3 regions of the Chryseobacterium pyrolae genome follow, and region 1 is predicted to be linked to each of the others. Evidence: riboswitches for the same ligand, from Rfam matches in the RefSeq annotation. Region 1 holds a riboswitch; each other region holds the start of a gene.
The links. A riboswitch is a leader RNA that binds a small molecule or an ion and turns the genes downstream of it on or off. The one in region 1 is predicted to bind cobalamin.
Positions count from the first base shown of each region.

Region 2: it holds a riboswitch for cobalamin, as region 1 does, so the genes downstream of both, NZD88_RS10270 (TonB-dependent receptor plug domain-containing protein) here and NZD88_RS03960 (T9SS type A sorting domain-containing protein) in region 1, are expected to answer to the same signal.
Region 3: it holds a riboswitch for cobalamin, as region 1 does, so the genes downstream of both, NZD88_RS00140 (acyl-CoA thioesterase) here and NZD88_RS03960 (T9SS type A sorting domain-containing protein) in region 1, are expected to answer to the same signal.

Region 1 is NZ_JANZQH010000002.1:142,626-150,650, forward strand. Features, by position in the region: gene NZD88_RS03945 (S9 family peptidase) at 1-741, shown strand, start outside; gene tpiA (triose-phosphate isomerase) at 916-1,677, shown strand; gene NZD88_RS03955 (esterase-like activity of phytase family protein) at 1,773-3,038, opposite strand; cobalamin riboswitch at 3,285-3,476, shown strand; gene NZD88_RS03960 (T9SS type A sorting domain-containing protein) at 3,559-4,683, shown strand; gene clpP (ATP-dependent Clp endopeptidase proteolytic subunit ClpP) at 5,031-5,717, opposite strand; gene dnaG (DNA primase) at 5,837-7,819, opposite strand.
Region 2 is NZ_JANZQH010000004.1:133,245-141,269, forward strand. Features, by position in the region: gene NZD88_RS10255 (MbnP family protein) at 1-70, shown strand, start outside; gene NZD88_RS10260 (cytochrome-c peroxidase) at 63-1,109, shown strand; gene NZD88_RS10265 (transporter) at 1,211-2,062, shown strand; cobalamin riboswitch at 2,290-2,477, shown strand; gene NZD88_RS10270 (TonB-dependent receptor plug domain-containing protein) at 2,587-4,617, shown strand; gene NZD88_RS10275 (YncE family protein) at 4,614-5,747, shown strand; gene NZD88_RS10280 (cell surface protein) at 5,762-6,970, shown strand; gene NZD88_RS10285 (T9SS type A sorting domain-containing protein) at 7,000-8,025, shown strand, end outside.
Region 3 is NZ_JANZQH010000001.1:26,107-34,131, reverse strand. Features, by position in the region: gene NZD88_RS00170 (hypothetical protein) at 1-164, shown strand, start outside; gene NZD88_RS00165 (uracil-DNA glycosylase) at 151-792, opposite strand; gene NZD88_RS00160 (GNAT family N-acetyltransferase) at 877-1,383, opposite strand; gene NZD88_RS00155 (endonuclease MutS2) at 1,481-3,628, shown strand; gene NZD88_RS00150 (ATP-binding cassette domain-containing protein) at 4,022-4,684, shown strand; gene NZD88_RS00145 (hypothetical protein) at 4,837-5,634, shown strand; cobalamin riboswitch at 5,687-5,865, shown strand; gene NZD88_RS00140 (acyl-CoA thioesterase) at 5,981-6,364, shown strand; gene NZD88_RS00135 (HD domain-containing protein) at 6,740-7,330, opposite strand; gene NZD88_RS00130 (FG-GAP repeat protein) at 7,350-8,025, opposite strand, start outside.

The DNA.
Region 1 (8,025 bases):
TATAAAAAAGGATTTAAAAAAGATGGAAACAGCCCGCTGCTTCTTTATGCCTATGGTTCTTACGGAAGTTCAATGGATGCGGCTTTCAGCAGTACAAGGCTAAGTCTTCTGAACAGAGGTTTTGCTTTTGCCATGGCTCACATCCGTGGCGGCCAGGAAATGGGAAGACAATGGTATGAAGACGGAAAAATGATGAAAAAGAAGAATACCTTCACCGATTTCATTGATGCCGGAAAATATCTGGTTAAAGAAAAGTATACATCACCCAAACATCTTTATGCTCAGGGCGGAAGTGCAGGAGGCCTTTTGATGGGTGCTGTCGCGAATATGAATCCAAATTTATGGAACGGGATGATTTCACAGGTTCCTTTCGTAGATGTGGTTAATACAATGCTTGACGAAAGTATTCCATTGACGACCAACGAATATGATGAATGGGGAAATCCAAACAATAAGGAAGCTTATTTCTATATGAAGTCTTATTCTCCTTACGAAAATATCGAAAAGAAAAATTACCCTAACCTTTTGGTAACAACAGGACTTCATGATTCTCAGGTACAATATTTTGAACCGGCAAAATGGGTCTCGAAACTCAGGGATATGAAAACTGACAAAAACGTATTGTTATTAAAAACAGACATGAATTATGGCCACGGTGGTGCTTCGGGAAGGTTTGACTACCTGAAGGATATTTCCCTGGTGTATGCTTTCATGTTTAAACTTGAAGGGATTAATAAGTAATTAAACTCTCGCAGATTTTGCTATTAATTTTAAAATTAACATTTAGTAGAAGACAAAGTAATATTGGAATTAAAATCAATAAAAAAGTGGTTAACCACCTTTAAATCTGCTAAATCATTACAATCTGCGTGAGATAAAAATAATAAACAATAATTTACATAATTATATAAGGCTATGAGAAGAAAAATAGTTGCAGGAAACTGGAAAATGAACAAAAATGTCATTGACGCACAACAGTTAATGATTCAATTACTTAGCTATAAAAATAATAACACCACTAACTGCGAAGTATGGATAGCGCCACCTTCTTTATATCTGATGATGGCTAAAGATATCTTCGAAAAGGATGATATTGGCGTATTCTCTCAGGATATGAGCGAGCATGAAAGCGGTGCTTATACAGGAGAACTTTCTGCAGATATGCTGGAATCTATCGATGCGACAGGTTCATTAATCGGGCACTCTGAAAGAAGACAATACCACGGTGAAACAGATTCTCACTGCAACAGAAAGATCAAATTAGCTCTTGATAAAGGACTGATCCCTGTATACTGTAACGGTGAAACGCTTGAACAGAGAAAGGCTGGACAGCATTTTGAAGTGGTGAAAAACCAGACTGAAGTAGCTCTTTTCACACTTTCTGCTGAAGAGATCAAAAAAGTAGTGATCGCTTACGAACCGGTTTGGGCGATCGGAACAGGTGAAACAGCTTCTCCGGCTCAGGCTCAGGAGATTCATGCACACATCAGAAGCATCATCGCTGCAAAATACGGACAGGAAGTGGCTGACGAAATTTCTATCCTTTACGGAGGTTCTGTGAAGCCTGATAATGCGAAAGAGATTTTCTCTCAGCCTGATATCGATGGTGGACTGATCGGAGGTGCCGCTTTAAAATTAGAGGATTTTTCTAAAATTATTGAGGGTTTTAATTCGTAGGTTTCAGCTAAAGCCAATTTCTATCGAATTTAAAAACATATAGAGTCAAAAACGGCGGCATCTTCGATGCCGCCGTTTTCTTAAAAAAAATCTAATTATTGAATATCGACTACATACATTGTTCCTTTGTCTACTTTTCCGGTTTTAGGAAGGATCTTCGCTTTTGGATTTCCGTTTCCGTCATCTAAAATTCCAAAATCATCATCATTGAAGACTGCCAGTTTATTATTCCCTAAATAAACGATTCCTTCAAATTTATCATGCTCATATCCTAATTTTGCTACCAGATCTACGGCTAAAACCTTGGAAACAGGCTTTATTCCTGCGTTCGTAATTTCATCCCAGGTAGACTGCTCTAAAGCTTTATTATTGATTTTCATCCCGTCAACAGCCGCAATATCGGTACCGTTCACGTCTGAAGCTCCAGCAATATTGATCCGGTATACTTTTTTGGTTCCTCCCTGAGAGCCAAAGTTTCCGTCTCTTTCTATAACAAGAAATTCCGTGCTGCTGATAGCTGTAATATCACATACAGAATCTGATGCCCCTCCATTTTGCTTATACAAATACTGTTTCGTCTGTCCTGTTGCAATATCAAAAGTGACAATTCTGGTTAACGTTGTATTCGTGGCGAGAACTTTTGTAGGAACATACATCGTAGACTGAATAGTGCCTACCAGCATTTTCCCATCCGGAGTGATGCATAATCCTTCCATTCCTCTATTGGCTCTTCTTTTCGCCAAAACAGCAGGCAATTTTCTAGGTCCGGTATTGACCCCTATCGGACTTATCCTTTCCAATTCTATTCCTTCTGCGTTATAATGAACGATGTGCGGACCATATTCGTCAGAAACCCAAAAAGTTCCGTCTGCTGCTGCTACAATACTTTCACTGTCCAGTCCATAATTGTCTGTTCCCAAAACATTTCCTGATGAATCGTAGGCTGTTTCTCCTGTACTTCCCATTCCTGCAGGGTTCGGAAGACCTGTAATCGGCTGGCCGGAAGGATTTTTAAGTTTAATATATTTGATAACCTCGATATTTCCTTCTGCATTGATCTTAAAATGCATAATTGTTGGCGTAAAATTCGGGGCTGGAAATTTCTTTCCGTTCAGATAATCTGTATTCGGACCACGATCGGTGATCACATAAAACTCCCCTTTTCTGGTTGGATGTGCAGCTGCACCTGAACCGAAGCCACCGTTAATAACATCTACCCCATTAATAGTTGTCAATTTGGAGAAAGGAAATTCCTGAGGAAGTTTAGCATAATTGATATCCTGGTTATTCATCTTGTTGTCATCATCTTTACATGATGCAAGCGCTGTGAATACGATCGCCGATAACAGCAGTTTTCTCATAGTTACTTTTATGCCGCGAAAGTATACATTGATTGTAAACTGATGTTGAATTTAATAACAATTGTATTTTAACAATAAGATCGTTAGATGAATTTATTTTAAACACTTGAATTAATCCGAATATCATCAATCTTCTTTTTAATTCTTTATTAAATCAAAAAATCATCTTCCTAAAAGTAATCTGACAGCTAAACAAATAAAGAAACCATACAATAATTCACAAAACAGCTTCAAAAATTTATATAATATATTTGCAGCAGTTAAGGCTGAACATCTGTTCATTAACAGGGAATCAAGTGAGAAGAAATTCAATGCTTGGGCTGTACCCGCAACTGTAAGCTGTTTTAAACTTTGAGTACAATAGGCCACTGGATCTCAATCCGGGAAGGCGTACTTCGAGAAGCGAGCCAGGAGACCTGCCTTATCTGCGTTCACTTCAGGAAAAGAAGGATCTGAAAAAGATTCTTATTCTTTTTCCTGCGGGAAAGTTTCGGGAATAAAACTTTAATTTAATTATATTATGAAAAAGATCTATCTTTTTTTTCTGCTGCTATGTCTGCAGCTATTCTCTGCCCAGTTTACAGAGAATGACATTAAATTCTGGGTAGGGACAGGCTCGAAAAAGGCTTATTTCATCGCCGATTTTAATGATAGTGACAATCCCACATCTTATGCATGGGGCTATCGGTATGATGCAAATAATCTTACGATGGAAGACCTCATCAATGCTATTTCTGCGGCAGAGCCTAAAATAGAGGCAGAAGTTCCTTCAGGTTTTCTTTACAGTTTCAATTACAACCATCACATTCCAAGTTTGGAAGATTACTGGTCTACATGGTCCGGTCCTACTGCAGAAAACATGAATTTGAATAATGGCGTAAACAATGATCCATTAGTTAATGGAAAATGGTATGGTATTTCTTTCGGTTATGGATTTACCTCTACTACGCCTCCACTTTCCCATCCGTCTTCTCCTGTGGCAGCTTACAGCTCTTCCTGGTACAATCTTTCACAGATCACCAACTGGATCGGAACGGGAAGCAATACAAGTCTTGTTGTTATCGATTTTGGGACGAACAATTCAAATGGTGAAGCTCATTCCTTTGTTTTTGGAATTAAATACAATGGAGGCTTAACCGCTGAGCAGGCTCTTCAGCTGATTCATGCACAAGCTCCTTATTTTAACTTTACATCAGCAAGCAACCAGATCAGTACATTATCTCTCAATAACTTTACAGGAAATACATCAGGAACCAATACGTGGAAGCTTTTCAAAGGAAAAGACCTTTCAAACTGGAGAGGACAGACCAATTTATCTCAAATTCAATTGGGAAATAACGACTGGCTAGGCTTAAGTTTCGGACAAAGATTACCATTTACTCCCAGAGAAGCATCAAGCTCTATTTTAAGTGTTTCTGACATCAATAAAAAGGAGTTCAGAATCTATCCAAATCCGGCAAGTGATTTTGTCCAGATAGAAACTGCGGAAAGTATTAAAGAAGTGAATATTTATGCCGCTTCAGGACAAAAGGTACTGACTGGAAATACAGCAAGAATCAATATTCAGGCCTTGAACACCGGGATTTATCTGATGGAAATTAAAACATCAAAGAATACCACGGTTCATAAGATTATTAAAAAATAGATGACACGCGTCTTGAGGGGCGCGTTTTTGTTTTTATAACCTTTGAGGTGATGAAGTTGAGTTGTTGGGGGAAGACTGAGTATTTTTTTTAACCACCCCGTCAAAAATTCTTTGAATTTTTGCCACCCCTCCACGGGATGGGAATTGGGGTCGACGAATTTTTGTCATTATGAAAATCAAAGATTTTCACAGAACTTAAGTGATCTTCTTTTCACATTTTTTTTAAGCTTGAAAGTAGCGCTGAAGTGCTAAAAAACTTTTGTCCCTTTTGTGGTTAAAATACAAATCAAGCAATAAAAAAACGCACCGAAAATCCGGTGCGTTTTTCAATATTCCTGAAAAGGAAATTATTTTTTCTCTGTAGATCTCTGTAAAACTTCGTCTACCATTCCGTAGCCTTTAGCTTCCTCAGAAGTCATCCAGTAGTCTCTGTCTGAAGACTTTTCTACCCATTCGTACGTTTGTCCTGAGTGGTGACCGATGATCTCATAAAGCTCCTGCTTTAATTTAAGCATCTCTCTCAAGTTGATCTCCATATCTGAAGCTACTCCCTGAGCACCTCCTGAAGGCTGGTGAATCATTACTCTTGAATGCTTAAGTGCAGAACGTTTTCCTTTTTCTCCTGCCACAAGAAGTACCGCTCCCATTGAAGCTGCCATTCCTGTACAGATCGTAGCTACGTCCGGCTTGATGATCTGCATCGTGTCATAGATTCCTAAACCTGCATAAACGCTTCCTCCCGGAGAGTTGATGTAGATTTGGATATCCTTGGCAGAATCAGAACTTTCCAAGAATAAAAGCTGAGCTGTTACGATGTTAGCAACCTGATCGTCAATTCCTGTTCCTAAGAAGATAATTCTGTCCATCATCAGACGCGAAAACACGTCCATCTGGGCAACGTTTAATCTTCTTTCTTCCATAATATACGGCGTAAGATTCGTTGGACCATACATTCCCATATACTGATCGGTAGCAAGACCGCTATTTCCTAAATGTTTTACAGAGAAATCTCTGAAGTCTTTTTTAATGTCCATATTGTCTATTATGTATTATTAAATATTTATCGAAGTTTAAATTACAACTTTTATTCCTAAAATTTTATAGGACTTTTTGTCAGAGAATTCCGGCCTGATGCTCAGCCTATGTCTGCAATTTACCTTTTCCTATCTACGTAAATCCCTTTGATAGGTGAATATTCAATAATATCGCTTAATCTGATGGATGCCTGTTTCAGCAGGGTAATCTTTTTGATCAGTTCGTAATATTTCACTTCATCGGTTCCGCTGTACTGATCCAGCTGTCTTGCAGTTTCTTTGATCAGATAGTCTATATATCTGTATTTATGCAACAGAACGTCTCCCTGCACCTGTTCCGCTATTTTGTCACCGTAATTGGGAGGGAAAATATTTCGGGAACCCCAGTTTTCCAGTTCATCCAAAGGAATCAGGGCATCTACTACCTTGGAGGTAATTTCTTCATCCATAAAAGCTACAAAAAAGTTTCCGCTTCTCAGCTCATCCTTTTGAATACCTTCTTTCACCTGGTTGATGATAATTTCATTGCCTTTTACTAAAAAATTATATTGTTCTTCTTCAAAATGCAACAGGATTTCTTCAATGACGGTAATCTGGTATTCTTCGTTCTTTTCATTGGTTCTTTTCAAAACAACATCGCCAAACATCAGCATATGATCTACAAGCTTGCTTTCCATAAACAGAACATCATACAAATAAGGATCTTCTTTTTCCTCATCCAGAGGCACAATTTCAAGCTTAGCAGGAGCTTTTTCTTTTTGCTGCTGAACGTGTTGGTGCTGGTTTTGTGTGATTTGTTTCTGAACATCCAGTTCATTGAAAAGACTCTGTTCCGAAAGTCCGAATTTATTGGAAACCTCTTTCAGATAGACTTCTCTTTTCAGTGCATTCTGTACAAAAGAAACCGATTTTACGATATTCTGAATCGCTTCGGCTTTTTTTATGGGATCATTTCCGGCATCTTTTAAAAGGATGTCTGCTTTAAAATCGATGAAATCTGTCGCTTCATTTTCGATGAACTTTTCTACATAATCCTGCGGATGTTTTCTGGCAAATGAATCTGGGTCATCACCTTCCGGGAAAAGCAGGACACGAATGTTCATTCCCTCCGTCAAAAGCATATCGATACTTCTGAAGCTCGCTTTGATCCCGGCATTATCACCGTCAAAAAGAATGGTTACGTTTTCCGTCAGCCTTTTGATCAGTTTAATCTGTTCAATAGTTAAAGATGTTCCTGAACTGGCCACTACATTCTCAATTCCTGACATATGAAGTGCGATCACGTCCATATAACCTTCCACAAGCAGACAGTTATTTTTTCTGGAAATTGCCTGTTTACTCTGATTTAAACCATAAAGAACATTGGACTTATGGTAAATTTCCGTTTCCGGGGAGTTAAGATATTTGGCCGTTTTGACGTTATTCTTAAGAATCCTGGCCCCGAAACCTAAAACCCTCCCCGAAAAACTGTGGATAGGGAAAATAACCCTTTCCCTGAAACGGTCGATTCCGGATGGTGTATTTTCAGGAAATATAGAAAGTCCGGATTTTTCAAGAATATCTTTCGTGTAGCCCTTTTCCTCCGCATAAACGGTGAAGGCATTTTTCTTTTCCACGGAATATCCAAGCTGGAATTTTTTAATGATATCATCTTTCAGCTCACGTTCTCTGAAATAAGCCAAACCAATACTTCTACCTTCTTCCGAATCCCAAAGAATCTCCTGAAAATAAGTATTGGCCACTTCGTGAATTTTATACAGCTGATCTTTTTCGGTCTGTGCATGTTTTGCTTCTTCAGAAAACTCACGCTGATCTTCTTCAATTTCGATCCCGTATTTTTTAGCCGCGTGGCGAAGGGCTTCTGGATAGGTGAAATTTTCGATCTCCATCAGGAAAGAAATGGCAGTTCCCCCTTTTCCTGTTGAGAAGTCTTTCCAAATCTGTTTGCTTGGTGAAACGACGAAACTCGGAGACTTTTCATCATGAAAAGGACTGAGCCCCTTAAAGTTAGACCCGGCTCTTTTCAGCTGAACGTACTCTCCTACTATCTCTTCTACCCGTATCGTTGAAAAAATTTTATCTATGGTCTGTTTGGAAATCATAGCGTAAAAATAAGTAAATTTATAGAGATGGAGAAAGTGTTTTGCATTCGAGTCGGAGTGTAGGAGAGTTTTAGGGTTTGAGAGTTTTTCAGAATTTAACAATGACTGTATTAAATATGAAAACTAAATATTTCTACAATTAACAAACAAAAAAACATATTTCCCACAACAGCCCGCCACTCTATCACATTCCCACACTCTCACCC
Region 2 (8,025 bases), on a different contig from region 1:
CCAGCATCTCGTAGATGTTACGAATAATCTTACAGCGATGTTTAAAGTAGATCACGTTCACAATGATTAGGATTTTATTGAAAACAATATGGGTTGTCATTACTTTTTTGAGTTGCCTGTCTTGTTCAGATGAGGTCATCCAGCCGCTGGAAAAAGATGAAGCTTATTCGCTGCAGTTTCCGTCTTACTTTCCTGAAATGACTTTCGATGCATCCGGTAATCCGGTGACTAAAAATGGAGTAGAGCTGGGTAGAAAATTATTTTATGAAGGAAAGCTTTCAAGAAATAATACCATATCCTGTGGATTCTGTCATATTCAGGAAAATGCTTTTACCCACCATGGCCATACTGTGAGCCATGGAGTGGATGACAGAATAGGAATTCGTAATGCACCGCCGATTCAAAATATGGCATTCCTCAAGAGATATATGTGGGATGGTGTCATTCATAATCTGAACGAACAGCCGATCATACCGATCACAGATGTGAATGAAATGGACAGCTCCATGCCAGAGGTGATTTCTAAATTAAAGGATGATCCGAAGTATAAAAAACTCTTCATGGCAGCTTACGGTGACGAAAATATGACGGGTGAAAGAATATTGAAAGCGCTATCGCAGTTTATGGCAAGCATGATCTCTGCAGACTCGAAATACGACAGAGTAAAACAGGGAAAAGAAACTTTTACCCCTGAAGAATCTCAAGGAATGGCTCTTTTTAAACAGAAATGTACATCCTGTCATAGCGGAGAATTATTTACGGATGAGAGTTTCAGAAATACAGGAATGTATCACAATGCCCAGTTCAAAGATGCCGGGCGTTATCGGGTAACGCTTGATCAGGCGGATTGGATGAAATTTCGTGTACCGAGTCTGAGAAATGTAGAATATACCGCACCGTATATGCATGACGGAAGATTCTACACGTTGGAAGCCGTTCTTAATTTCTATTCAGATAACGTAGAAGACAATCCCAATCTTGATCCACAATTGAAACAGAACGGGCACATCGGAATTGCGATGAATACTCAGGAAAAGCAATTTATCATCGCCTTTTTGAAAACTTTGTCCGATAAAAACTTTATTTCTAATCCAAAATTTGCAGAATGACCATGAGGAACATAAACAGAATAATTTTTACACTCAGCCTTGTTTTATCAGTGATTTTTCAGGCTAAAACAATTAACGATAGTCTTTATATGGCAGACCATATGAATAGTATTATACTTGATGATTGCGATGCTTGTGGTTGTGCCGCAGGAAACGGATCTTCCGGTTTTGAGTCTTTGCTAAATCCTCAGTTTATTGGAATTAAATATTTTGCACAGCATTATAAAGCCAAAGAGAATCTATTTGTCAAAGATCTTACTCAGGACCAGTATTTTAATACCCTGCAGGTATGGGGAAAGATTCCTGTGACTGAAAAATTGAGTGTATACGCCAGCTTGCCGTTTCATTTTCATGAGAAAAAAACAATGCAAGGGGATATCAATATCAATGGAATCGGAGATCTGAACCTGATGGGAATCTATCGGATCATCAATTCTAAAGATAATTTTCACCAACTCCACGGTGGTTTGGGCGTTAAAATTCCTTTGGGGAAATTTGATGAAAAAGGAGCTTCCGGTGTCAATCCCAGTTTTCAGCTGGGAACGGGAAGCTGGGATTATCAGGCCGCTTTAAACTATAAATTTCAAAAGAATAAGCTGGCTGTGCTGGTTAATACAGATTACACCGTAAAGACTGAAAACAAAAAGAAGTATCACTTCGGAAACCAATGGAATTATGCAGCAACAGGTTTTTACCAGCTCGCAGGAAATGAAAAGACTATTTTCTCTGCTAAAGCAGGACTTCAGGGCGAGGTCTATGATAAAAACAAACAGTTTAATGAGGTACTGCCCAACACAGCAGGAAGTGCTTTATATGGAAAGGTTGGTTTTGAGGCTTCTTATAAAAAAATCAGCTTAGGAGGGGAAGTGATGCTGCCCGCCTATTCTAATTTAGCAGGAGGTGACATTGAAGCAAAATCCAGATTCAGTGTTTTTATCAATTTTGGAATTTAATGTAGTGTTAGCTGAGGCTGCCGAAGCCGCCAGTTATTAGTACTGAAAATTGTTTACTGTTAATCAACCTTATAGATTTCTAAAATCTATAAGGTTTTTTCGTAGAAAGTCTTCGCGCAAAAAAATGAAGCTTAACATAATATCACGTACGCAGATTTTATTAAAAATGTTTTCATAGTGCTGGGAATTAATTTATTATGCCGCGTATTGCATATATTAATAATTTTCTATCTTTGCCGCAATCTGGTGCGCTGTAAAAAGCACTTAAAAGGGAATCCGGTGAAAATCCGGGACAGACCCGCTGCTGTAAGCTCCACATCAAAGTTTTTGAAGAGTATATCCACTGTTTTTTTTTAATGGGAAGGATTTCAAAAACGGAGTAAGTCAGAAGACCTGCCAGAGGATGAACGTTTGATGCTTTCGTGGAATAAAGCTTAGGACAACAATGATTTTGTGCAGTGATAGCTGCGCTTTATCTTTGCTATCTTATATCCATTAGCGTCAATATTATTCTCAATGAGCTAATGGTCAGAAAATGTACTGCTTCACAGTTTAAAAAAGGCGTTATCACATTATTTGTGATGGCATCTCAACTTCTATTCTCACAATCCGGAGATACGATCCGGGAGAAAACCATTCTTCCTATTCAGCTTTACAAAAAAGATTTTAAAGAAATTCTTCCTGCACAGGTCCTTTCCGGCGAGCAGCTTGAAAGGCTGAACAGTCAGTCGGTGGCTGATGCTTTACGATACTTTTCGGGAGTTCAGATCAAAGATTACGGTGGAATGGGTGGCCTGAAAACGGTGAATATCCGGAGTATGGGAAGCCAGCACGTAGGTGTTTTCTATGATGGAATCCAGCTTGGAAATGTTCAGAACGGGATTGTGGATCTGAGTAAATTCTCACTGGATGATATTGAATCTGTCTCTTTGTACAATGGTCAGAAAAGTGAAATTTTTCAACCTGCAAGGGATTTCGGATCTTCAGGATCCATTTATCTTCAGCCTAAAACACCGGTTTTTAAAGGAGATCAAAAAACAAACTTGATCCTTAAGCTAAAGTTAGGCTCCATCAGTCTATTTAATCCTTCATTCCGTTTAGAGCAGAAGCTTTCAGATAAAGTTTCGGCAAGTTTCAGTTCAGAGTTTGTACAGAGCGACGGGTTGTATAAGTTTAAATATGAAAAGAAAAATTCTGACGGATCTATTGCCAACGATACCATTGCAAGAAGATACGACTCCTACATCCGTGCGAAACGTTTTGAAACCAGTATAAACGGTACCCTTAATGACGGAAGCTGGAATGTACGGGGTTACGGATATATTTCGGATCGTGGAATTCCTACACCTATTGTCAGCAATAATTTTAAACCTAAAGGTCAGCAGATGCTGGATGAAAATTATTTTGTTCAGGCCAGTTTCAGGAAAAAACTGTTTCCAAAATTTGAAACTCAGGTGAAAGCCAAATTTGCCTATGACTACACCAGGTTTTTAGATACGGTGAATATTGCCACAACTGTTCTCCCGATAGATAATTCTTATATTCAGAGGGAACTGTATTTTTCTACATCCAATATGTACTCCATCAGTAAGGACTGGGATGTAAGTGCCAGCTTTGATTTTCAGTATAATAATCTGAATGCTGATCTGACAGATTTTTCATATCCTACCCGCTATACATCGCTCGTTGCTTTTGCGACAACCTATCAGTGGAGCCGGTTCAAATTTTTGGGAAGTATTCTCGGAACTTTCGTACATGAAAACGTAAAAAAGAATGCAAAATCTCCCGACAAAACGGAATGGACACCTTCTGCTTTCCTTAGCTATCAGCCATTTGAATCAAAAGATTTTACAGTACGGGCTTTTTACAAAAGAATTTTCAGGATGCCAACTTTCAATGATCTGTATTATACAATGATCGGAAATGTAATGCTGAAACCAGAATACACCAACCAGTATGATGCAGGTTTTACCTATCAGAAACTCTATGATCATAAAGTTTTTAAAGGTATTTATGTGAAAGTGGATGGGTATTATAATGAAGTGGAGAACAAAATTGTAGCTGTTCCCACCAACAATCTCTTCAGGTGGATGATGACGAATTTAGGCGATGTGAGAATTATTGGTGCAGACGTGAATGTTCAGGCTGAATTTGATATCAGTAAAGTTAAACTGAAACCTCTGGTAAGTTATACCTATCAGCGGGCCGGAGATTATACCGATAAAAAAGATGATTATTACGGAGATCAGATCTCTTACGTGCCATGGCATGCTGCGACCTTTACCATGATGGCGGATTACAAAGACTGGAGTTTCAATTACAGTTTTATGTATACAGGAGAGCGTTATGATGCGCAGCTGAATAATATCCGGGCTAATTATCTACAGCCCTGGTACACCCATGATTTATCCGTTCAGAAAAAATTCAACTGGCATTCCCATCAGTTCAAAGCCAGTTTTGAGGTCAATAACGTGCTTGATCAATATTATGACGTGGTAAGGAATTATCCGATGCCCGGAAGAAATTTTAAACTTGTTGTAAGCTTTACATTATGAAAAAACTAAACTTTTGCCTGCTGGCTTTTACTCTTTTATTTCTATTCTCCTGCCGGACAGATGATTATGTGGTTCCCTCAGAAAAAAAAGAGGTAAGTACCGGAGAAGATACCCCCATTAAAGGTTTTTATCTTCTGAACGAAGGAAATATGGGGAGCAACAAATGTACGCTCGATTATTTCGATTATGCTACAGGAACATATCACAAGAACATTTATGCAGAGATCAACCCCACTGTGATAAAAGAGCTGGGCGACGTGGGAAATCACATCATGATTTACGGAAGTAAAATGTACGTCGTGGTGAATGTGTCCAATAAAATTGAAGTTTTGGATGCTAAAACTGCCAAAAGAATCAAAACCATACAGTTGCAGAACTGCCGCTATATGTCTTTTAAAGGCACTAAAGTATATGCGAGCAGCTATGCCGGCCCTGTTGAACTAAATCCAAATTCTCCACCCGGTAAAGTGGTAGAAATCGATACTGCTTCACTGACTATTCAAAGACAGGCTGTAGTAGGGTATCAGCCGGAGGAAATGGAGATTATCGGTGATCAGCTTTTTGTAGCCAATTCAGGAGGATATATGTTCCCGAATTATGATAAAACTGTTTCTGTTATTGATCTCAACAGTTTTACGCAAACTAAGAAAATTGATGTGGCGATCAACCTTCACCGTATTAAAAAAGATAATTATGGAGATCTGTATGTGAGTTCCAGAGGAGATTATTATAACATTCCATCCAGTCTTTTTCTGGTGGATGCTGCTACCGGAACAGTGGAAAAAGACTTCCATGTTGCAGTCAGCGGGATGACCATCGTGAATGACAAGCTGTATTATTACGGGAATGAGTTTAATTACAATACCCATACCTACGTCAAGACCTTTGGAATTATTGATGTCAAGACAGAGCAGGTCATTTCCAACAAAATTATTGACCCGCAATATGTGGACGAGATCAGAGCTCCGTATGGAATTGCTGTAAATCCTTATACGGAGGACATCTATCTCACAGATGCCAGAAATTATGTAACCACCGGTTATGTATACTGTTTCGATAAGAGCGGAAAATTCAAGTGGAAAACCGAAGGCGGAAATATCCCGGCCCATTTTACTTTTTTATATAAATAATCACATCGGAAAAAATGGAAAGAAAAACCAGAACTATTTTAAAAATTACCCTTCTCTCTTCTGTTCTTTTGGGAATTGTTGCTTGTAAAAGCGATAGTGAGGAAGTGGTGGAAGAAGTTACTTTTCCTACAGAAGTTCTTAGGGAATCCTATACGATAGACAGGCTTAAACTTTTGAGTATAGATCCTAAAATTGAAGGCAAGCTTACCTGGAGCATTAATGATTCTATTATTTCTGATCATCTGCAGTTGGACTTTGTAAGCCCTGTTGTAAAAACTTACCCTTTGACATTAAGGGTAGAAGTAAAAGGCGCTGTGAAAACCTACAAATCTTCAATCATTGTCAATAAAGAGCTAACCCCTTACAGCAAATACATTGCAGATGTTTTCGAATTCCGTCCTGCTGTTGGACAGTTTATCAATGATAATCCTACATACGCAAGCGGAAATACCGAGGCTGATATGATTAAAAAAGCCAGAGAATTATTGATAGGTGGCAATTCTATGATGATTACACTTGGCGGTTTTGGGGGTTATGTTGCTTTTGGCTTTGACCATACGATTCCCAACCTTGAAGGAAGAGATTTCAAAATTTTGGGCAATGCTTTTTGGGGAAATAATGCCAATGCAACCAGAACAGGATCCTGCGAGCCCGGTATCATCATGGTTGGCTTTGATAAAAATAAAAATGGAAAGCCTGATGAGGATGAGTGGTACGAAATCGCCGGCAGCGAATATTTTAAAAATACAACAACTAAGAATTACAGCATAACCTACTTCAAGCCCAACGAAAATAAGCCCCCAGTTCCCGGAAGTGAACTTTGGCAGACTGATGTGGAGTACATCAAATGGCAGGATAATATTGGGAATTCAGGGCTTAAAACCAAAAATACCTTCCATTCGCAAAGCTATTATCCTTTATGGCTTTCAGGTACTTCTTATAGCCTGACAGGAACCAGACTTAAGGATAATTATTACGACCAAAGCGGAGTGGGAAATTATTGGGTAGGAACATCTTATGAGTACGGCTATGCCGATAATGCCCCGAATACTGACGAAGCTTCTAATATTGATATTTCCTGGGCTGTAGACAGGAACGGGAACTATGTAAAACTTCCCGGTATTGATTTTATTAAAGTATACACCGGTATCAATCAGGAAGCGGGCTGGCTTGGCGAAGTCTCTACTGAAGTAGGAGGTGCCTATGACCTGCATCTTAAATAAGAAACAAAATTTAATATATAATTTAAAAAATGAAAAAGTTTTACCTTTTAACCATGCTGTTTCTGTTTGCACTTTTTACGAATGCGCAGGTAACAGTCCAGGGCGTACCCAGAAATGATATTCAGAGTATCAGCAACAATCAGCTGAATACCACAGTAACCAACAATATCAGTTTTTCTGATATCCAGTATTGGGTGGGAAGCGGAACAAATGAAGCTGCTTTTGTGGTACAATGGAATGATAGTAAAAATCCTGATGCGCTGGTATGGGGATTCAGATGGAACGGAACCGCGACTGGAGAAGATATGCTGAAAGCCATTGCACAGACAGATCACAGATTTTTCACATTGCTTTATCCGGGAACCCAGTTCGGAACAGCCATCGGAGGAATGGGTTTTGACCTGAACGGGCAAAACAGTAATGCACTTTACAAAAGCGGAAATATAACCTATCCTTACTATCCTTTAAATGGTATTGTAAATACTGCTGCCTATGATTTTGATGATTATACTGCAGCAGATGCCGCTGATCATTGGGGATCGGGATGGTACAACAGTTACTGGTCTTATTGGGTAAAAGATCCTACAGATGTTGATTTCGGATATTCAGGGGTAGGCGCTTCTTCCCGTGTGCTTCAGAATGGCTCGTGGGATGTATGGAATTTTAATCCAGGGATGAATTCGTTTCCTATTTCTTCAACCCTAACACCGGTATCAGCTTATGTGGCTTCTACTAATTTTACGAATGGCTACTTTATGGTGAATGAAGAATGGTACGGACATACCAACGGGTCTGTAAATTTCATTGATAGTAATGGACAGATCAACTACCGTGTGTACAGCAATGCCAATAACAATCATGCTTTTGGTGCTACAACCCAATATGGAACGATCTACGGAGATAAATTCTATTTTATTTCAAAACAGGCTGCAGATGGTGGAGATACTCAGTATACTCCTGGAGGAAGACTTGTTGTGGCTAATGCGCAGACGATGCAGAAAATTGCAGGATTTAACAATATTGGAGGCGGTGACGGAAGGTCATTTGTTGGAGTT
Region 3 (8,025 bases), on a different contig from region 1:
GAAATTACCGTCAGTCAGAAGTATATAACGGCTACACTATTTCACTGGAAGAAGTGACTCCTTCCCGGAAATCTGATACCGGAGGAAAAGATCTGGAAGGAAAATATAAAATCGGGATTAAAATCAAAAAAACGGAAGGTCCCGGAGATCCTACCACGAAATAGGTTTCTTTCCTTTTGAGACCAGATATTCGTTGATCTTCGAGAACGGTTTGCTTCCATAAAAACCTCTGTATACAGAAAACGGTGAAGGATGCGCTGATTTTAAAATAAAATGCTTAGCCGGATCAATAAGTTCGGCTTTTTTTTGTGCAAAAGCTCCCCAAAGAACAAAAACCACATTTTCTTTCTTATCTGAGATTTCCTTGATGATAAAGTCTGTGAATTTTTCCCAGCCTAAGTCTTTGTGAGAATTTGGTGAATGGGCACGCACGGTTAAGGTTGCATTCAATAATAAAACCCCTTGTTTTCCCCAGTCATCCAATTCTTTTGAAGTTCTTTCAACGCCCAGATCATCTTTTAGTTCTGTAAAAATATTTTTTAGGGAAGGTGGCGCTGTTACCTGTTCTGAAACCGAAAAGCACAAACCATTCGCCTGATAGTCATTATGATAAGGATCCTGCCCGATGATCACCACCTCAACATCTTCGAAAGGTGTAATTTCCAAGGCTCTGAATATTTGATTTTTAGGCGGAAATACTTTAGTCGTAGCATATTCCTGTTTTACTTTTTCCCAAAGGGTTATAAAATAGGTTGTACTTTTTATGGGGGCTAAAACGTCTGTCCAGGTCATGTGGGGATTATTTGAAAAAATTCAAATATAAAATTAAATATCTGCAATATCAAATTTTTGCCTGAAATCAGGATGTAGGAAAGTTTATTTAATTTTAAAACTGAAAACCAAATTATCAGGAAATCCTTCATCTATTCTACCTTCCTCCAAAACAAAATTGTGTTTTAAGAGAAGACCTTTCGAATTTTCATTAAACTTATTGGTCATTGCCACAATTTCATGCAAATGTAAATCATTAAAAGCAAAGTTTAAAACCGCAGTCAATGCTTCCGACATGATTCCTTTTCTGTGGTAATCGGGTAATAATTCGTAGCCTACTTCTGCTTGTTTTCTGTCGTCAGAAAACTTCCAAAGGCAAATCGTTCCGATAAGATTCGGTTGATCTTTTAAAGAAATCCCCCAATAAAAGGTCTCATTATTTCGTGTTCTCTCTTTAATGGTTAAAATAAATTGCAGGGCATCGTAATTATTTTTCGGAGAATTTCTCTGAACGAATTGGTTGATTATTTCGTTACTCCGAATTTTCAGAATATCTTCAACATAGCTTTCGTTGATTTCTTTTAATTGTAGTCTTTCAGTTTCTAGTTTCATATCCCAAATTTAATAAAACCTGATTAATAGATATTTCAAATTTTCAAATTACATCATTTTCAAATTAACATTCACATTTTCTCACTAAATTTGCAGTGTGTATATAAATAAAGAAGATTTAAACGAATTAGAGTTTCCGCAATTGCTCGCGGAGATCTCTCCATTTGCGTATTCTCCGAAAACGAGAGAAAAAATTCTTCAACTTCGTCCCATGGAAATTGACGAGGCGGAACTTTCCCTGAAAAAAACGTCGGAATATCTTTCGAGTTTTGAGAGTTCAAATGCAATTCCGTTCGCTGAGTATGAAGATATTGAAACTGAGCTGAAGGTAATGCTGATCGAGAATTACCGCTTGGAAAACAATGCTTTTATTAAAATAAAAACCTTAACTGAACAGATAGGAAAACTTCAGAAGTTTTTTGCCAGTATGCCGGATACCTTCCCTACTTTGGTAGGTGATGTTTCTGTGCTGGAGTTTAAGAAAGAGATCATTGATAAAGTAGATAAAGTTTTTAACCGTTTTGGGGAAGTAAAAAGTGATGCCTCACCCATTTTAAAAGAACTGAGGGCAGAAATCCAACTTGCTAAAAAAGCGATCCAGGAAAATTTCAACCGTGCTTTATTCAATTACGGACAAAGCGAATTTCTGGATGATATCCGGGAAACTATTATTGAAGACCAGAGGGTTTTAGCTGTAAAATCAGGGTTTAAGAAGAGAATTGCGGGAAGAGTTTTAGGAATTTCAAAAACAGGTTCTATTACCTATATGCAGCCGGACAGTGTGGTAAAACCCTACTTCAAGCTGAAGGAAAGTGAAGAGGAAGAGAAGAAAGAAATCGACAAGATTCTTAGAAAACTGACTGCTGAACTTGCAGAATTCCAGCCTCAGCTATGGAAATACCAGGTATATATTTTTGACCTTGACCTGACGAGAGCGAAAGCAAAATTTGCTGAACAGGTCAACGGAATACTTCCGAAGATCAACCGTCACAGAACGCTGAAGTTGAAAGATGCATTCCATCCGCTGTTATGGCTTAGAAATAAAATTGAAAACAAGACTATTTTTCCACAAACCCTGTCATTGACGGACCAAAACAGGATTATCTGTATTTCAGGACCGAATGCGGGAGGAAAATCCATTACCCTGAAAACAGTCGGACTGCTTCAGCTGATGATCCAAAGCGGAATTCTGGTCCCTGTGCATCCAAGATCGGAAATGTTCTTTTTTGAAAAGATGATGACGGATATCGGAGACAACCAGTCTATCGAGAATCATTTGTCGACTTATTCTTCAAGGCTTAAGAAAATGTCGGGAATCATCCGTGAGGCAGATGCCAATACCCTACTTCTTATTGATGAATTCGGAACAGGATCTGATCCTGAGCTTGGAGGTGCACTGGCAGAAAGTTTCATGGAATATTTCTATGATAAAAAAAGTTTTGCGATCATTACGACTCACTATACGAACATCAAACTGGTCATCGAAGAGCTTCCGAATGCTGAAAATGCAGCCATGCTTTTTGATGAAGAAACGCTGGAACCAATGTATAAGCTGGAGGTAGGACAGGCAGGAAGTTCGTTCACTTTTGAGGTTGCGGAGAAAAACAAGATTCCACGATTTATCATTCATGCGGCAAAAAAGAAGGTAGAGCATGACATTGTTAATCTTGACAAAACAATTGTGAAGCTTCAGCAGGAAAAATTTGAAGTTGAAAAGCTGAAAACCGATCTTGCAGAAAGAAAGGAATCTGTGGAAGACAAACGTGACAATCTTCAAAAGCTTAATGAGCAGCTGCAACAGAAACTGTTCAATTTCCAAAAACTGTATGAGGAGGAACACCGTAAGCTTCAGTTTGGAAATAAAATTGAAACATTCATCGACAGTTACGTAAAAGGTAAATCGAGAAAAGATGTTGTCAAGGATTTTGTGAAAATTCTTGAGCAGGAAAAATTCAGGAAAATTGGCGCTGATAAAGACGAAACTAAGCGTCTTCAGGTGGTTAAAAGAAAGATCACCCAGCAACTCAAAAAGGATGATGTGATTGAAAAGATCGCTGAAACCAATGAAAAAATGGAGGAGAAACGTAAAACCGACCGCGCCGTATGGATGAAAGAGGGACAACGTGTCCGTATTCCCGGAAGTACCAGCGTAGGAACAATTGAAAAGATTTCTAAAAATAAAGTGATCGTCAACTATGGAACTTTTAAGACCACGATTAATGCGGATGAGCTTGAAAGAATTTAATGAGGTATACCTTTTAATCCTATAAAAATAGCGCTGAATGTTCAGCGCTATTTTATTTTAACTCCTAAACATTGCATGTTGAAGCATACAGATCAAATTTTCTTGTTATTTTTGGATCATGGATAAAAGCTTTACTGTCCTTTGGATTTTTTATAGAAAATTAATGATTCCTGCGGTGTTATTTTCTCTGTTGTTATGCTTCGGTACTCAATTTACTTTTGAAAATCTTGGGCTATATTTTTTCCTCATTCTTCCTCTCCTCCACTTTTTTATTTATGATATAAGGCTGAAAGGCGAATATTTTTTCTACGCCAATTTTGGGTTTTCAAAATGGTTTTTGTGGGGTTTCACGGGATCATTAAGTTTAATTATTAAAGTAATTACCCGATTCTTATGAATAAACTTCACATCGACAGTGTTACCAAATCTTTCGGCGGAAGAAAGATTCTCCAGGATATCTATTTAGGCTGTGAAACTGGAAAAATAGCAGGAATTCTTGGCCCCGCTGGTGGCGGAAAATCTACTTTATTAGAGATCATCTTTGGAACAATTAAAGGGGATACGCAGTTTATTAAATTGAATGATACTATTCTTAAAAGCCTGTCCGACAGGAAAAATAAAATTGCTTATCTGCCTCAGCGTTCTTCATTTCTCCCTAAAGAATGTAAGATCAGGAAGCTCATCCCACTATTCTGTACCCAAGAAAATGCGGAAAAGCTTTACGACCTAAAAATGATACAGCCCTTTTTGAATGAAACACCAAGAAATCTTTCAGGCGGTGAGAAAAAAATCATTGAAACCCTGATCATTACTTATTCAGATGCGGAATTTATTTTACTGGATGAACCTTTCAGCGGTGTTTCTCCTAAAAACGTTGATGAATTGGAAATGATCATTAAAAGCCAGGTACCCTATAAAGGAATGATCATCTCCGATCATAATTATATGACTTTATTCAATATGGCTGATGATATTTATCTTCTCTCGGACACCCATTTGAGAAAGGTGAAAGACCTTAAAGAACTGCAACAATTTAATTATCTTCCGAAAAATTAAAATTGTTTTAAAAATAATCGGCATCAGCCTCCCAATGAAGAGTTTTACAAGCTTTTGAGAGTATATTGACAATTTTAATCAAATACCATTACATTTTACTGATCAAAAAAACATTTAATTTATATATTTGAGGGATCAAAAAATTTCATAGAATGATTTCCGTAAACAGAGCATTGTACTTATCCGCTTTCAGTCTTTTTTCCTTAGCATTTGTGAAAGGACAGAATAAAGTTCCTTTCGGTGTTGTAAAGGCTGAAGAAGGCTACGCCAATGTACGTGTCCACAAGGATGACTACAGAAAAATCGTAGACAAGATCCGGATGCGTAAAGGTGATGTATTTGTTTATGTAAAGCCTGCTCCGGGAGAAACAGAATGGATCTGGATCAAATATCCTGAAAAGCAAGATGAGGAAAAACCTTTTGTGAGATATGAAAATCTTGAGAAGGAAGGGATGGTGAATAAAGGTCGTATTGCTTTTATCGACCAGCTTCCCCAGTTTACCCCTTCTAAATCCAAAAACGGAAAATCACTTATTTTTACAGACAACAGTAATCCCAAAATACCGACTTCCCAAAGAACCAAGGTCGTAATCGATGTTTATCCGTCGAATGCCGGCTACAGAAAACAGGAAAAAGATGCAGACGGAAAGATCCTTACGATTGATAAAGTAAAACCCTGGGGAATTAAGGACGGACTTCCGGAAGGCATGACGGAGATCAAATCGATCCGGGTTCAGCAACCTGGAAGAGGTTCTGTTTTTGTAAGGGAAGCTATTAAAAATATGTTCCAGCCTACTATGGATTTCAACAATGTCGGAGTAACCGCTCTTGACAACGATCACATCTATCTTTATATGATTAACGGTTCCGGTGAGAACAGGTATATCACGCTTTGGACCATCAAGGAAGGAAGGGTGATGAGCCAGATTATTTATAATAGTCCGGAATAATTGCCGTTTTTCTCTGTAATATTCTTATTTTTGTCCTGAAAAAGTTTAACGCTTATTCATCACAGAAACTGGTTCTGCTTAACGCAGATTAAAAGGGAACCGTGTGAAAATCACGGACTGTCGCGCAACTGTAAGTAACTGAAGTCTTTATCAAGGATCCACTGTGCAGGGCACGGGAAGGAGATAAATGATGTTACAAGTCAGGAGACCTGCCTATTTCTTTAAACAAGAAACTTTCGCGATTTGAAGTTTATTGATCTGATGGACTGCTTCAGGAATTCCTATGATTCTTGTCACTGCTCTGTTATTTTGATCTATTTCATTTCGTATTAATTAATAATGAAATATGACTACAGAAGAAAGAATTGCAGCATCCGAAACCAGAATTTTTAAAGCGGTTTTCCCAAACACCACTAACCATTATGATACTCTTTTCGGAGGTACAGCTATGCAGCTGATGGATGAAGTAGCCTTTATCACAGCAACCCGTTTTGCAAGAAAAAGAGTGGTAACTGTAAGCAGCGATAAAATCGATTTTAAAAAACCAATCCCTGCAGGAACCATTGTGGAACTTATCGGAAAGGTTTCCTATGTCGGAAAAACAAGTATGAAGGTGAATGTAGAGATCTATACGGAGCAGATGTACTCTTATGAAAGAGAAAGAGCGATCGTTGGTGATTTTACTTTTGTGGCTATTGATGAAGAGAAAAAGCCAATCAGAATACTATAATTGGTAAGTTTCGGGCGGCCTTTGGCCGCCCGAAACCATTTTATACTATAATTATTTTAATTTGTTCTTTTGCCTTGAAGCAAAATGAACCAAAAATTCAAGACCAGAAACTTCCACTAAAAATGAAATCTGCTCTCTAAAAACTCTAAAACTCGTGCGGTAGCCATCTGTATTAAGAATCATACTTTGTCCCGCACTCAGACATAAGAGTTTTCTTAACGTTACAGTTTCTTAGGTCGACCTCTAAATAACTTAAGGTAACCATCTAAAATAGATAAAATTCACTAACTCATATAGTTTCGGGCGGCCTCTGGCCGCCCGAAACTATTATAAAAAACAGCGATTTAAAAACCACTGTCTTGCTTCGCTGTAAAATTACCTAACTACCTTATCAGTATCCAAACTTCTGCTCAGCAATGTTTCAAAAGCCTCTCCCATTTCATCAGATGCTCTTGTAATGGCATTTTCCAGCATATTTCTGATCTGTTTTTCGGTAACCCCGGCTTCTGTCCAGCTTTTCCCTGACGTGTGGGAGTTTAGAATAAACGGCATGATCCTGTCAATGGAACAGGCAAAAATAGCATCCGGAGTTTTTTCTTCTTCAAATTCAAGCCATAGCTCAAAAAATTCTGTACGCAAAGGCTCATCCAGGATTCCGAAGATCTTCTGTGCAGAAATTTTTTCTCTTTCGAATTTCCCAACCATGGCAGCTTCATCAAATAAAAATGTATCTCCTGCTTCAATCTCCACCAGATCATGAATGGACAGCATTCTGATTACCCTTAAAAGATCAATATCTGTGCGGTTTTTAGCATAGGGATATAGAATCTGTGCCAGAATAATGATCTGCCATGAATGTTCGGCAGTATTTTCCCTTCTGGAATCATCAGCATTGTAATTTCTCCTCTGTACATTTTTCAGGGCATCTACGGCCAGGATAAAATCGATCTCCTTTTGTATCTTCATTTTCTTTCTTATTATACTATTATTTAGATGATTTTTTAACCACCCATTTATTATTGATCTTCTCTTTTATGGTTATTTTTGATGGTTCTTCACTTACATCTCCAATTTTTTCATACACCAGATCTATCCCTTTATTAGGAATCACCTGATATTCATAGGTGTAATGTAAAGAAGCTCCGGACCTTGCATAAGTAATCAATCGTCTGCGTCCGTAATCTACTTCAAACATTCCCTGATAGCTGCTGGCAATTTCGGTAAGTTCTTTACTTGGGACAAATTGATTCTGTGTCGAATTAAAGACATACACATCATATGAAGCACTCCCATAATTTCCTCCGTTTCCGTTTCTGATGGCGACATCTTCGGTCCCGTCAAAATTAAAATCACCGAATACCACAGGACTTTCATAGACCATTTCTGAAGTAAGCGGTATTACATTTACTTTGGAGGGCTTAAATTTTTCCTTAAAAGATAAAACCAGGTCATCTGAAACCAAAGTCTGTATTTTTTCACCGTTTTTATTAAAGAGGACTACGTTTGCCTTATGTCTGCACTGATCAGTGAGGCATTCTTCCACATCAATTTCAGTGTTATATTTTTTGGATGCATTTTCAATGGCAAAGCGGTATTGTCCGAAACAAAGAGGTCCAAGCAGCATCAACGCTGATAAAGACTTATAAAACAGGGATGTATTG